2 regions of the Paenibacillus sp. FSL K6-1330 genome follow, and region 2 is predicted to be linked to the other one. Evidence: predicted binding sites of a transcription regulator. Region 2 holds the regulator's gene; the other holds the start of a gene.
The links. The regulator LexA, encoded in region 2, represses DNA repair genes until DNA is damaged. The targets are predictions, from matches to a motif close to CGAACATATGTTCG.
Positions count from the first base shown of each region.

Region 1 (6,407 bases), 1.9 Mb from region 2:
TTCAAACCCTTTAGGCTCTTGGGAAGAGCGACCCTATTGAAGTACAGATGGATAACAGTCGCGGGGTCTGCGAAAATTTCAAGACAACCCGTTGCAAGGGAGGTTGCCCCATGAATTTACCCAATCGTATCACGTTGGCCCGCATTTGCTTGATCCCTGTCATGATGATTTTTCTGCTGGTGGATTTTGATTTTTATCCGGCTCCTATTGTATGGAATGATTTTGTCCTGCCCTATAACCAATTGATTGCGGCTTTGATATTCATACTTGCTGCAAGCACGGATGGGATTGACGGGTATTTGGCCCGGAAAAACAATATGGTGACAAACCTGGGTAAACTTATGGATCCGCTCGCGGACAAACTGCTGGTGGCAGCTATCCTCATATCGCTTGTGGAGATGGGGAAATGTGAATCATGGATTGCTGTTGTCATTATCAGCAGAGAATTCGCGGTTACTGGCTTGAGACAAATTGCGCTCCTGGAAGGTTCCGTCGTTGCAGCAGGTCAATCAGGAAAAATCAAGACGGTGATTCAGATTGTGGCAATTGTCGCGCTTCTGATCAATAATTTCCCGTTTGTATTCTTGGGAATTCCGTTTGATGTCATTGCAATCTGGGCTGCCGCGATAATTACGATCTATTCGGGAATCGAATATTTTGTCCAGAACAGGCATCTTCTTAAAGGTACCGGGGCATAACGGCAATAGGAGCTATCCTATTGCTTTTTTCTTCCGCAGGGTAATAAATTTGTGACGGCGAGTGGCGAGTATTGTGAAGAGATAGAAGATACAGGAGGATCGACGAATCATGAAAGCAGAAATCATTGCAGTTGGAACCGAACTTCTCCTTGGACAGATTGTGAATACCAATGCACAGTATTTGTCCAGACAGCTTGCCTCAATGGGAATCGATGTGTACTATCAAACGGTTGTCGGGGATAACATGGAGAGGCTCAAGGAGACCTTGCGGCTGTCCAGCAGCAGAGCCGATATCGTGCTTCTGTCCGGCGGCCTGGGCCCCACACAGGATGACCTGACGAAGGATGCGCTCGCATCCTTTCTGAATCGTTCATTGCATATTGATCGGATGGCTATGGACCGGATCGAACGTTTCTTCCAAGAACGGGGATCCGTAATGACCGAGAACAATCGGCGACAGGCCCTGGCTATCGAGGGAGGGACTCCCCTTCCGAACGAAACAGGCCTCGCCGTCGGGAACGCGGTATCGTATGAAGGCACTCATTATATTGTGTTGCCGGGACCGCCGAAAGAACTGATGCCGATGTTTGAGCAGGAGGCCAAGCCTTGGCTTCTGCAGCATGTGCTTACGGGAGAGCTTCCCATCTATTCGAAGATGCTCAAATTCGCAGGCATCGGGGAGTCCGCGCTTGATAAGCGCCTGGAAGACCTGATTACGGCCCAGACCGATCCGACGATTGCATTGTATGCCAAGGAAGGGGAGGTCACCGTCCGAATCTCCACGAAGGCCTCCAGCGAGGCTGAGGCGATGGTCCGGTTGAATGAACTGGAAGCCCGGATCCAGGAGAGAGGCCCTGAGTTTATGTATGCTAACGAGGATGTGCCCATTGAGAAGGTTATCGTGGATATGATGGCAGATCATAGCTGGACGCTGAGCGCCGCGGAGAGCTGCACGGGAGGCCTTGTAGCGGAGACGCTGACCTCCATCCCCGGCAGCGCATCGATGTTCCTTGGCGGGATCGTCTGTTACACTAACCAGATCAAGGAGAAGCTTGTGCATATCCCGCATGCGCTGCTTGAGGGGGATGATGCGCCGGGAGCCGTCAGTGCGGAGGTTGCCGAAGCGCTTGCAGATCATGTTCGGATGGTAACCGACAGCGACTTTGGTTTATCGGTAACGGGCGTAGCAGGTCCAGGGTACGCTGAACGCAAGCCTATAGGTCTTGTTTACATCGGATTGTCTCAACGGGGAAAAGAAACAGAAGTGTATGAGCTGCACCTCCAGGGTAACCGTGAGACGATCCGACTCCGTGCGACGAAGGCGCTGCTCTACCGGCTTTGGCAGCGTCTTGTTGCCTCCAAACAAGATTAATTTTGCGAAAATAGAGATATCCGCTTTTCAAAAAAAGTAAATAATTTACACCTTGCTTGGTACCTCTTCTTGAATTAACGAACAGTTCCAAGTATAATGGGAAATACGGAAGAACCGTGGCATATCGAATGATGTTGCCACGGTTCTTGTTCTTTATACATAGGGGATGGAGCATATACCGGAAGGGGCGTTGAATAAAAAAAACGAATGTATGTTCGAAAAAAAGCTTGGCAAACGTGTCAAAACAAGGTATGATATGACTATCAACAGTGAAGGGTTGTGGAACAATTGTCAGATCGTCGTGCTGCGCTGGAAATGGCGCTTCGTCAGATAGAGAAACAGTTCGGAAAAGGTTCCATCATGAAACTGGGTGAATCCACCCACATGCAAGTTGAGATTGTGCCGAGCGGATCGTTGGCATTGGATATAGCTTTAGGAACCGGCGGCTTGCCTAGAGGCCGGATTATTGAAGTGTATGGACCGGAATCCTCCGGTAAAACAACAGTGGCCCTCCATGCTATTGCGGAAGTTCAGAGGGCTGGTGGACAGGCTGCATTTATCGATGCCGAGCATGCTCTGGATCCATCGTATGCAAGCAAACTGGGCGTTAATATTGATGAATTGCTGCTCTCCCAACCGGACACGGGTGAGCAGGCGTTGGAAATTGCGGAAGCTCTGGTACGCAGTGGTGCAGTGGATGTCATCGTTATTGACTCGGTTGCTGCGCTTGTTCCAAAAGCTGAAATTGAAGGCGACATGGGGGACTCCCACGTGGGTCTGCAAGCTCGTCTGATGTCCCAGGCTCTTCGTAAATTGTCGGGTGCTATTAATAAATCGAAAACGATTGCCATCTTTATCAACCAGCTTCGTGAGAAGGTTGGTGTTATGTTTGGTAACCCTGAGACGACTCCAGGCGGACGTGCTCTGAAGTTCTACTCGACGGTTCGTTTGGATGTGCGTCGAATTGAGAGCATCAAGATGGGGAACGATGTGGTGGGTAACCGCACACGGATTAAGGTTGTTAAGAACAAGGTAGCGCCACCTTTCAAACAGGCTGAGCTTGATATTATGTACGGTGAAGGCATCTCTAGAGAGGGAAGCCTAATCGATATCGGAACGGACCTCGATATCGTGGATAAGAGTGGTGCATGGTATTCTTATGCAGGTGACCGTCTTGGCCAAGGACGTGAGAATGCGAAGCAATTCTTGAAGGAGAATCCGGAGATTGCTAGTGTTATCGAGAACAAAATCCGTGAAGCGAGCAATCTGACTACGGCTGTTCCTGAGCCTTCCGAGAAGGATAAGGAACAAGAGGAAATAGAAGAGCAAGAGTTGTTTAAAGTAGAGTAGTAAATTGCTGGTTAACGATTAAGTGTTGAGGACTGTCCGGTGTTTGTAACACCAGACGGTCTTCTTTGCATTTATCCAGAATTGAGAGTCAGTCTTGGTTATTTTACTCAGGATGGCGCGGTAGTGAGAGGAGCGACATATGAAAGAAGAGAATAAAGAAATGTCGGAGCAGGCAGAATCATCAGGTATTGAGCATTTTCCGGCTCACGAGGATTTGGTTGTAACTTCAGTCGAAATGCTGAAAAAGCCCAAACACCGATACCAAATCGCGTTTGGTCCGTACCTCATGACCGTTCATGAAGATGTGATGCTGAAATACCGGATGTTCAAGGGAAATGTTTTTCGCAAGGAAGAGCTGGAAGAAATTATCGTGGCCGATGAGCGACAGCGGGCTTACGTAGAGGCGCTGAATCATCTGGCCAGGAAACCAAGAACAGCCAAGGAGATCACCCAGCGTCTGCAGCAAAAAGGTTTCGAGCCGAGCAGCGTAGAGACAACGCTGGAGCGCCTGGAGAAGGACAAGCTGATTGATGACGCGTTATACGCCAAGATGTGGACGGAGCAGCGCATGACGAGCCATAAGAAGGGACGGCTGTGGGTCAAACAGGAGCTGAGACAGAAGGGAATCGGCACGGAGCTGATCTCCGAGGCATTGGGCGAGATCAGTGCAGATGCCGAATTGGAGAGCGCGCTCGCCGTGGGACGGAAAAAATGGCAGCAAACCCATGGGGAGATGCTGGATCGCAAACGTAAAACGGGAGCATATTTAATGCGTAGGGGCTTCGGCGGGGACCAGGTGCGTCAGGTACTCAAACGTCTGGTCGATGAGGATCAGCAACAGGGCGAGTGGGACGATGGGCTGGAAGATTTCGAATAAAGGGCAAATTGGGCACTTTTTCGTGAAAGAAATGGTTTCGTTGGATGAAACTGACGTTTACCCATTGCTTTCCCTTGACAATATCTTTTTATAAATACTAAAATAAATATGAATCTTTTTATCATAAATTAGAATCCTTTTTCCTTCCAAAAAAGTGACTACTTTGTGAAAGATTCTTAAATCGCCAATTCATAGTGAAATGTATTCCGCTGGTTAAGGCGGAATTTGCGTACGTGATACGGCGTTCGCAGTATGGACGGCAGCTTCCACTGCCGGAAAATTTTATGTATGAATGAGTAACCTGACAATTGCACATTTCCCAAGGAATGCCTTGGAGGAACCAACGAGGAGGTGATCAGATGCATCCAATTTGGTGGATCATAATCGTTCTCGTTGTAGCCGCTATATTCTTTGGGTTCGGTTATTTTATTCGCAAATCCCTTGCAGAAGCTAAAATTTCCAGTGCCGAGCATGCCGCTTTGCAGATCGTAGAAAGTGCGAAGAAGGAAGCAGAAGCATTGAAGAAAGAAACGGTTCTTGAAGCTAAAGACGAAGTTCATAAAATCAGAGCCGAAGCTGAAAAAGACACTCGTGAGCGCCGGAATGAAATTCAACGGCAGGAGCGCAGATTGTTGCAAAAGGAAGAGTCGCTGGATAAAAAAATAGAATCTTTGGAACGTAAAGAAGAACAAGTGGCGAACAAAGAGAAACGAATAGAAGAGACCCAGCAGCAAATCGATGCCATTTACAAGAAACAAACGACAGAATTGGAGCGCATCTCCAACCTGTCGATGGAGGATGCCCGCAGCATTATTCTCAGTAATGTTGAGCAGGAAGTTCGTCATGAAACCGCTCAGATGATTAAAGAAATCGAGCAGCAGGCGAAGGAAGAGGCAGATAAGAAATCACGCGAGATCATCACGCTGGCTATTCAACGCTGTGCGGCTGATCACGTAGCTGAGACCACGGTATCTGTAGTCACCTTGCCGAATGAAGAAATGAAGGGCCGGATTATCGGACGTGAAGGCCGAAACATTCGTGCGCTTGAGACCCTTACAGGGATTGACCTTATTATCGATGATACTCCGGAAGCTGTTATTCTCTCCGGTTTTGATCCGATTCGCCGTGAAATTGCCCGTACAGCTTTGGAAAAGCTAGTGGCAGACGGACGGATTCATCCGGCTCGTATCGAAGAAATGGTGGAGAAATCCCGCAAGGAAGTGGACGAACGCATTCGCGAGTACGGAGAACAAGCCACTTTCGAGGTTGGCGTTCACGGTTTGCATCCAGATTTGATCAAAATTCTGGGTCGACTGAAATTCCGTACAAGCTATGGACAAAATGTGTTGAAACACTCCATGGAAGTGGCCTATTTGACTGGCCTGATGGCCGGCGAATTGGGCGAAGACATCGTGCTTGCGAAACGGGCAGGACTGTTGCATGACATCGGTAAAGCGCTGGATCATGAAGTGGAAGGATCGCACGTTGAAATCGGCGTGGAGCTGGCGAAGAAGTATAAGGAACATCCGGTGGTTATCAACAGCATTGCCTCTCATCACGGTGATTGTGAAGCAACTTCGGTTATTGCCATGCTGGTTGGCGCAGCTGACGCATTGTCTGCTGCCAGACCGGGAGCACGCAGAGAGACGCTTGAGACGTATATCCGTCGTCTTGAGAAGCTCGAAGAAATTTCCGAATCCTTTGAAGGCGTTGAGAAATCCTATGCCATTCAAGCAGGACGTGAAGTTCGTGTCATGGTACAGCCTGAGAAAATCGACGATGCTGAAGCATTCCGCTTGGCACGCGACATTACCAAAACGATTGAGAATGAACTGGATTATCCGGGTCATATCAAAGTCACCGTTATCCGGGAAACCCGAGCGGTGGATTACGCAAAATAGAGTTTGGACCTTAAAAAGTGGCCGCAATCCGGCCACTTTTTATCTTTGAAATTTCCGAAAATACAGTTCGGACATTTATGAATCGGGAACGGTCTTGCCGGGAATCAGGACAAGCATCCCTGAAGGAGTGATTGACATCAACGTATTATTCATCGGAGACATTGTCGGCAGTACAGGTCGTAAAGCTTTGAAGGCTTCCCTTCCGGAGC
Region 1 is NZ_CP150269.1:4,820,063-4,826,469, reverse strand. It holds gene pgsA (CDP-diacylglycerol--glycerol-3-phosphate 3-phosphatidyltransferase) at 111-698, shown strand; gene NYE54_RS21780 (competence/damage-inducible protein A) at 808-2,070, shown strand; gene recA (recombinase RecA) at 2,359-3,420, shown strand; gene NYE54_RS21770 (RecX family transcriptional regulator) at 3,560-4,297, shown strand; gene rny (ribonuclease Y) at 4,657-6,198, shown strand; gene NYE54_RS21760 (TIGR00282 family metallophosphoesterase) at 6,335-6,407, shown strand, end outside.
Region 1: a site for LexA is predicted at 2,275-2,288, ahead of recA (recombinase RecA). Genes of this name have one in related genera too.

Region 2 (6,407 bases):
GGCAAGCTCAGGAATATCGTATTCAGCAAGCACAACGGAGGTTGCGCCAAACGTATTGGTTTCGATCAGGTCAGCACCTGCTTCAAGATATTGTTCATGTATTTTTTGAATGACATCCGGTCGATGAATGACCAGCATTTCATTACAGCCATCAAGGTCCGGGCCGCCAAAATCTTCAGCTGAGAGGTCCTCCTGCTGGATCATTGTGCCCATGGCACCATCAAGAATTAATATTCGTTCTTTAAGTACTTCTTGTAAGCTAGGCTTGTTCAACTCATAAACCTCCCCCGAAAACGTTAAATCTTAGTGTATCAGAATATTTTTCAATAGAAAAGCCGAAATATTGCGTTGCAATGGGTACAAATCAACATTTGCAGATGACAAATGCTGTGAGGGGGGCTATAATACATATTAATCCAACGGGAGAAAGAGGGTTAAAGCTATGGCAGAGATTGTGATTCGCAACACGAACGAACGCATTACTGGAGAAGAAAATGTTCGGGAATTCCTGAGTAACCAAGAGGTTGTTTACGAGCACTGGAATATGGAAAAACTCCCGGCAGCGCTTCAAGAAAATTTCAAGCTTAGTGATGACGATAAGAAGCGCATTTTGGACATCTATGATGAAGAAATTCGTGACTTGGCTGCAAGACGCGGCTACAAAATTTGGGATGTCATCACACTTTCCGAATCCACGCCCAATATCGAGGACCTGCTGAAAAAATTCGAAGAGGTTCACACCCACGCGGAAGATGAAATCCGTGCGATTGTCGGCGGTAAAGGAATCTTCATTATTAAGGGCTCCGACGATGTCGGTTACTTTAATGTTGAGCTTGAACCAGGCGATGTCATTTCCGTACCGGAAAATACACCTCACTTCTTCACATTGATGGAGAACAAGCAGATCATCGCTGTTCGTCTTTTCATTGAAGAGAACGGCTGGGTTGCTACACCGGTAGAAGATCCTCAATTCCAATAAGCCTGCGGGCAGATTGAATAGGAAGACGAAATAAGGCAGCACATCGATCCGCCTTGCGGACCATGTGCTGCCTTATTTATTAGCGATGCTTTACTCCGTTACCTTCAGTTCCTTCAACGGCATGGAATGCTGTCCTCTCGCCGTGACATGGGAAACGATGCGATAGGTTCCAGCCTCATCGAAGGTTTTCTCCATTTTGTAAACCCCGTCTTGATCATGCTTAACCGGTACCTTCGCCTGAACGCCTCCGCCTTCCAGCGTGACTTCAAATTCCACATTGTTCGCATCTTCCACCGGACTGCCGGCTTGCGTCACCTTCGCTTCGATCAGCACCTTCTCGCCAGCCTTAATACTCTCCGGCGTCAGAGACAGCTCGACTATGATGGGTTCCGCCATCACATCTTCTCCAGATTCCGCTTTGCTGTCATTACATGCGGCAAGCGCAACCGCCATCAGCACCATGGCCGCAAGTAAGGCTATCTTTTTTCGGGTCATGCTCTACACCTCTTTTACAAAATAGGGCTATGTATGGTTCATTCAAGTAATGGTCATTACCAAACCTCGTTAAGTTACCTAATCCATTATATCGCATTATTCTTTTACTTCTATCTCATGCAGCTTACAATTGTGTGACGTTTATCATTGCCAAATGCACGGCTCAAGTCCAATTGTGTAACCAACAAAAAACAGCCCATAACCGCAGAATCTGCTGTTAGGGCTGTTCCTATGTACGATTGCGCACCCATTATTCGGGTGTGAGTTATTCATTGCGTAGTTTACAAGGATGCCACGATGGCATGCAGCTCCGATAAATGTTTGATCTCAAACTTCGGTTGAATGGACGGATCGTGAGGTCGGTTTACCCGATTGATCCAAACCGTATGCAGTCCTGCCGCATTCCCGCCTTTAATGTCTGTGGTCAGCTTATCTCCCACCATCACGGCTTGATCCGCCTCAACACCCAACAAGTCAAGAGCATGCTGGAAGATGGAAACATCCGGCTTCCCTTTGCCAAAATCACCGGAGATGATGATATGATCAAAATAAGGAACCAGTTCTGGAACACCGTCCAGCTTCTCCTGCTGCAGATCCGGACTTCCGTTCGTGAGAAGCAGCAGCTTTACATTTCCCTGTAATTCCTTCAGAACTTCAAACGTTTCTTCATATACATAGGGTCTTGTTCTGCGTTCAGCAGCGAATTGTGCAGCCAACGTTTCGGCCAATGTTTCATGATCAACGCCCAGGCGCTGAAGTCCGCGTCGCCATGATTCCTTGCGGTATACGGGTGCCAGCTCCTGCAGCTTTCTGAATTCAGGCTGTGATCCAGCCGTAAAATTAGCCCACAAGCCTTCGAAAGGGTTAATTCCGATCATTTTGGTAAAAGCAAAAGTATCATATGACTCATATAATGCTCTAGCTTCTTCCCGTACTGCGGCCAAAAGTGCTTTGGCATCAATGCCGGTCTCGTTCGCTCCGGCCTGGCATGTCACTTCAAACGCTTCTTCCACACTACGTTCATCCCACAATAACGTGTCGTCCAAATCAAACAAAACCGCAGCTATCGGCATGTCTCTCCCACTCCTCATATACACTGTGATCTATTCTATTTGTTAATTATGCTCAACTGGAATTTGATGAGTTTTTGCGAACTCTTCTAATCTTTCGCCCATCGCTTTCGTATCATAAAGATTCATCATACGCGAGAATACCCAGTTGCCTGCTTTCCCCTTGCCCTGGATCACGACGGAACCCGAAGCCAATTTGATCTTCTCGATATCCGATACAGCCAGTCGACGTTCCCGATTGAACTTCATGGTGGATACGGAAGCACGCTCAATCTTCAAATAAGGCTTGCGTAAGAAAATCATAAGCGCTAACAGAATGTACAAGCTGACACCTACCCAGTTCAGTACATCGTTGCTTCCACCTGCAGCCTCGGACGTCGCCGTTCCAAGAAGTGCATACACACCAGCCAATGCAACAAGCACTAACGGAAGTACATATTTACGTCCCTTAAATACATCATGCTTATCAGTAACGGCAGAGCCTTGGTACGAGGTCAGCCCCTGCTTCTTACGCTGCTTGTTGAGCTGTGACATATTTTTGTTGACTTTTCTTTCCCATGATCGTGACATATGGTTCCCCCTGGATTAAATTTCAATATATTACCAATCCATATAAACTTGGGGTAACCGTATTCGATTCCCGCGAATAATCGGCACCCCAAGTATTATAATTCTATCCTACTATCTGGTCATGAATCACTGGTTGTAGATCCATGTTCCAGTTGATCGACTAATGCTTTAATCGCGGGCCGCCTTTTTGTTCATTTTCATCAACCCATTCGATCGATTCCAGCTGTTGTCTAAAGTTACCTCGAATATTATTAAGGTATATTTCCCGAAGCTCTGCCCGTTCCTTGAGCTCTTCCGCGGTCAATCCCTCACTTTTCTGTTTTCTTGCTAGCACATTGATGCGTTCAACCAAAGTATCGATGTCCATGACTTCTCCTCCAATTCCGATATCATGTATAACTTAAACATGTGAAAAAGAGCTTGTCAAGGCAACTGCACCCTTGCAAACTCTGATTAATAACAAATATGAACATATGATGCCTATAAATGAGTCCTCTATGTCAAGAAATCAATAATCTTCTATTATAAACACGCTTATACTGCGTGAAATCACATCGTCAGGCAAACCTACAAATATGAAGCGAGAAATAGGGACATATATAAGGAAAGAGTTTCTCGTAGTGTCATCCCATTACCAGACCGGTAAAGACAACACCTCTCCTGCCTGTATATCCGGACCCTTCAATCCATTCATTCTTCGGATGCTATCCAGGTATACTCGCGTATCCATATCTGTCGGTTTATGAAGGGAAGCAATCCGCCACAAACTATCGCCATATTGAACAATAACCTGCTTCTCCCCCGTGGGTTTATCCATCCCCCCGGCAAAAACGGAATATGCCCCTGTCCAGCAGGATGCTACGATTAACAGAACGAATAAAAGCTTTATAAAAGGAATGGATGCCATTCTCGACTTCAATTGATCGATCCAAGTCTCGGAGGACTTCGTTTGCACTGGAACGTTCTCATAAATGCTACGGTATGTACTGTATTTCAACATGGAATCATCATCTCCCAAACAAGTGTTCTCTTATGGATTCATATTAACACGAACACTTGTTTGATTCAATACCAAAAAGAACATTTGTTCTATTTTTATTTAGAACTTATGTTTGTACGAACGGAAGTTCTATGTTATAATTTTCCCAAACGTTACTAAATGGGGTTGATACGGCATGTCGAAAATATCCAGCCGCCAGCTGGCGATCTTAGAGTTTATCCGCAACGAAGTTCGTAGCAAGGGTTACCCGCCTTCTGTCCGGGAAATCGGCGAGGCTGTCGGACTAGCTTCCAGTTCAACGGTCCATGGACATCTTGACCGCTTGGAGAAGAAAGGCCTCATTCGCCGTGACCCTACGAAACCAAGAGCAATCGAACTGCTTGGCCAAGAAGAGTCCGAAAGCGCAAGCCTGTTTACTCACACCATTGCCAGAGTGCCTGTTGTCGGAAAAGTCACTGCAGGTGTTCCTATTACAGCCATGGAGAACATTGAGGATTACTTCCCACTCCCACAGCATTATGTAGGCGACGATAAGGTGTTCATGTTGTCGGTTATTGGTGACAGTATGATCGAAGCTGGCATTCACAGCGGCGACTATGTCATTGTTCGCCAGCAGCAAACTGCAGACAATGGCGACATTGTCGTAGCGATGACAGAGGAAGACGAAGCAACTGTGAAGACCTTCTATAAGGAGAAGGATCATGTACGATTGCAACCGGAGAATCCTACCTACGAGCCACTGCGCCTGAACCATGTTACGATTCTCGGTAAAGTAATCGGACTCTTCCGGGATGTCCACTAATTTCATATATCTATCTATGAAGAATAGGTTACCTCCCTTAATTGGATGGTAACCTCTTTGCTTTTTCTATATAGATCACGAAGCTGTATCATAGCTAGTTTGCCTGCTCCATAATGCCTTGTTTAAGATCCAGTCGATACATCCGTTTGGGTTTATAATCCGGCGAACCTTCCCCACCCGGCCCCTCCGTGGACTCTAGAACAAGCTTATTATCTTTAACCATGGGAGTAGTACCTGGTCTATAATATGAAAAGTAGGATACCAAGGATTCATCCTGAAATCGGAGCTGGACGGCTTTACCCGTTTCATGCTCCACTGCGAACGCATAGATTTGTATACCATGACAGTCCCTATATTGCGGTGCGAGTATAAATACATCGGCAGCTTGAAACGGCAGACGAATCATATCAACCGGAGCAGATGTTGGTTGAATAAAAGTAAGATCCCCCAGCGTAGTTACTTCATTTGTAACTTGGTTAGTACTATACTGTACGCTGTAGTTTCCGGTAAACGACATATCCGTTTCGATACCGAAGCAGCTCGGTGCTCCCAATGTCGTTATTTTTTCCTGTCCAACTGCAATAACCCTTAACCTTCCTTCATCCGTTACGCCTTGTGCCCGGATTGTCTCTTCCGTACCAGGAGGTAAAGTCCCTGCTCTCTGTTGTTCCTCTCTGCCAAAAGGTAATTGAAAGGCAATTAAAATAATCAGAAGCATTAACCCTCCAGCAAATCCAACTTGTAAGTGCTTTCGACGTTTAGGCTTGCCGTCGGTGAAAATCACGGACCTATGCACGTTTTTTTTCATTTCAGATGTGAACTTTTCATCTGAAAAGGGAGCTTTTTTAGCCCGGGAATACCAATCTGGTTTATCCTCATTCATCGCCATTCTCCTTCAACAGGTTCTGTACTTTTTTCCTTGCCCGATACAGTCTTGATTTTACGGTACCCGCCGCTAGGTTAAGGAACTCCGCAATCTGATTTATTGACATCTCATAGTAAAGATCCAGGATCAACACCTCCCTGAACTTCCTGGGTAAGGTCATAATCATGGCCCATATTTCATTGGTATACTGCCCATCCAAATACTCTGCTTCCGCCGAGCGGCTTGAGGCATCTATGAGCAGCTTGTCCTTGAGGGTCACTTTCCGAAAGAAAAAAGTCTGTTTATATCGATACGCGGTATGTCTTGTAATTGTAAGCAGCCACGTTTTTAGCGTCGCCCGACCGCGAAAGGTATGTATGCCAAAATAAGCTTTAATAAACACCTCTTGAGCAATATCGTCAGCCAGTGCTTGCTGTTTGGTCAGAAAATAAGCGTAATTCCAGATATCATTTCCGTATAAGTTCATGATTTTATCCAGTGTCTGTGTGTCCATCACCGTCATCTGCTTCAAGTATTCCAGCTCCAACCGATTCACCTCGTCTAATTAGAGTCATGGAAGTGAGCAAAGGTTCCCTTTTTTCGAAAAATAAAAAAAGAATCTTCCC
Region 2 is NZ_CP150269.1:2,954,345-2,960,751, reverse strand. It holds gene metH (methionine synthase) at 1-273, opposite strand, end outside; gene NYE54_RS13495 (cupin domain-containing protein) at 443-979, shown strand; gene NYE54_RS13490 (FixH family protein) at 1,070-1,474, opposite strand; gene NYE54_RS13485 (HAD family hydrolase) at 1,756-2,547, opposite strand; gene NYE54_RS13480 (hypothetical protein) at 2,590-3,114, opposite strand; gene NYE54_RS13475 (DUF896 domain-containing protein) at 3,275-3,481, opposite strand; gene NYE54_RS13470 (LysM peptidoglycan-binding domain-containing protein) at 3,746-4,114, opposite strand; gene lexA (transcriptional repressor LexA) at 4,290-4,916, shown strand; gene NYE54_RS13460 (hypothetical protein) at 5,011-5,799, opposite strand; gene NYE54_RS13455 (sigma-70 family RNA polymerase sigma factor) at 5,792-6,328, opposite strand.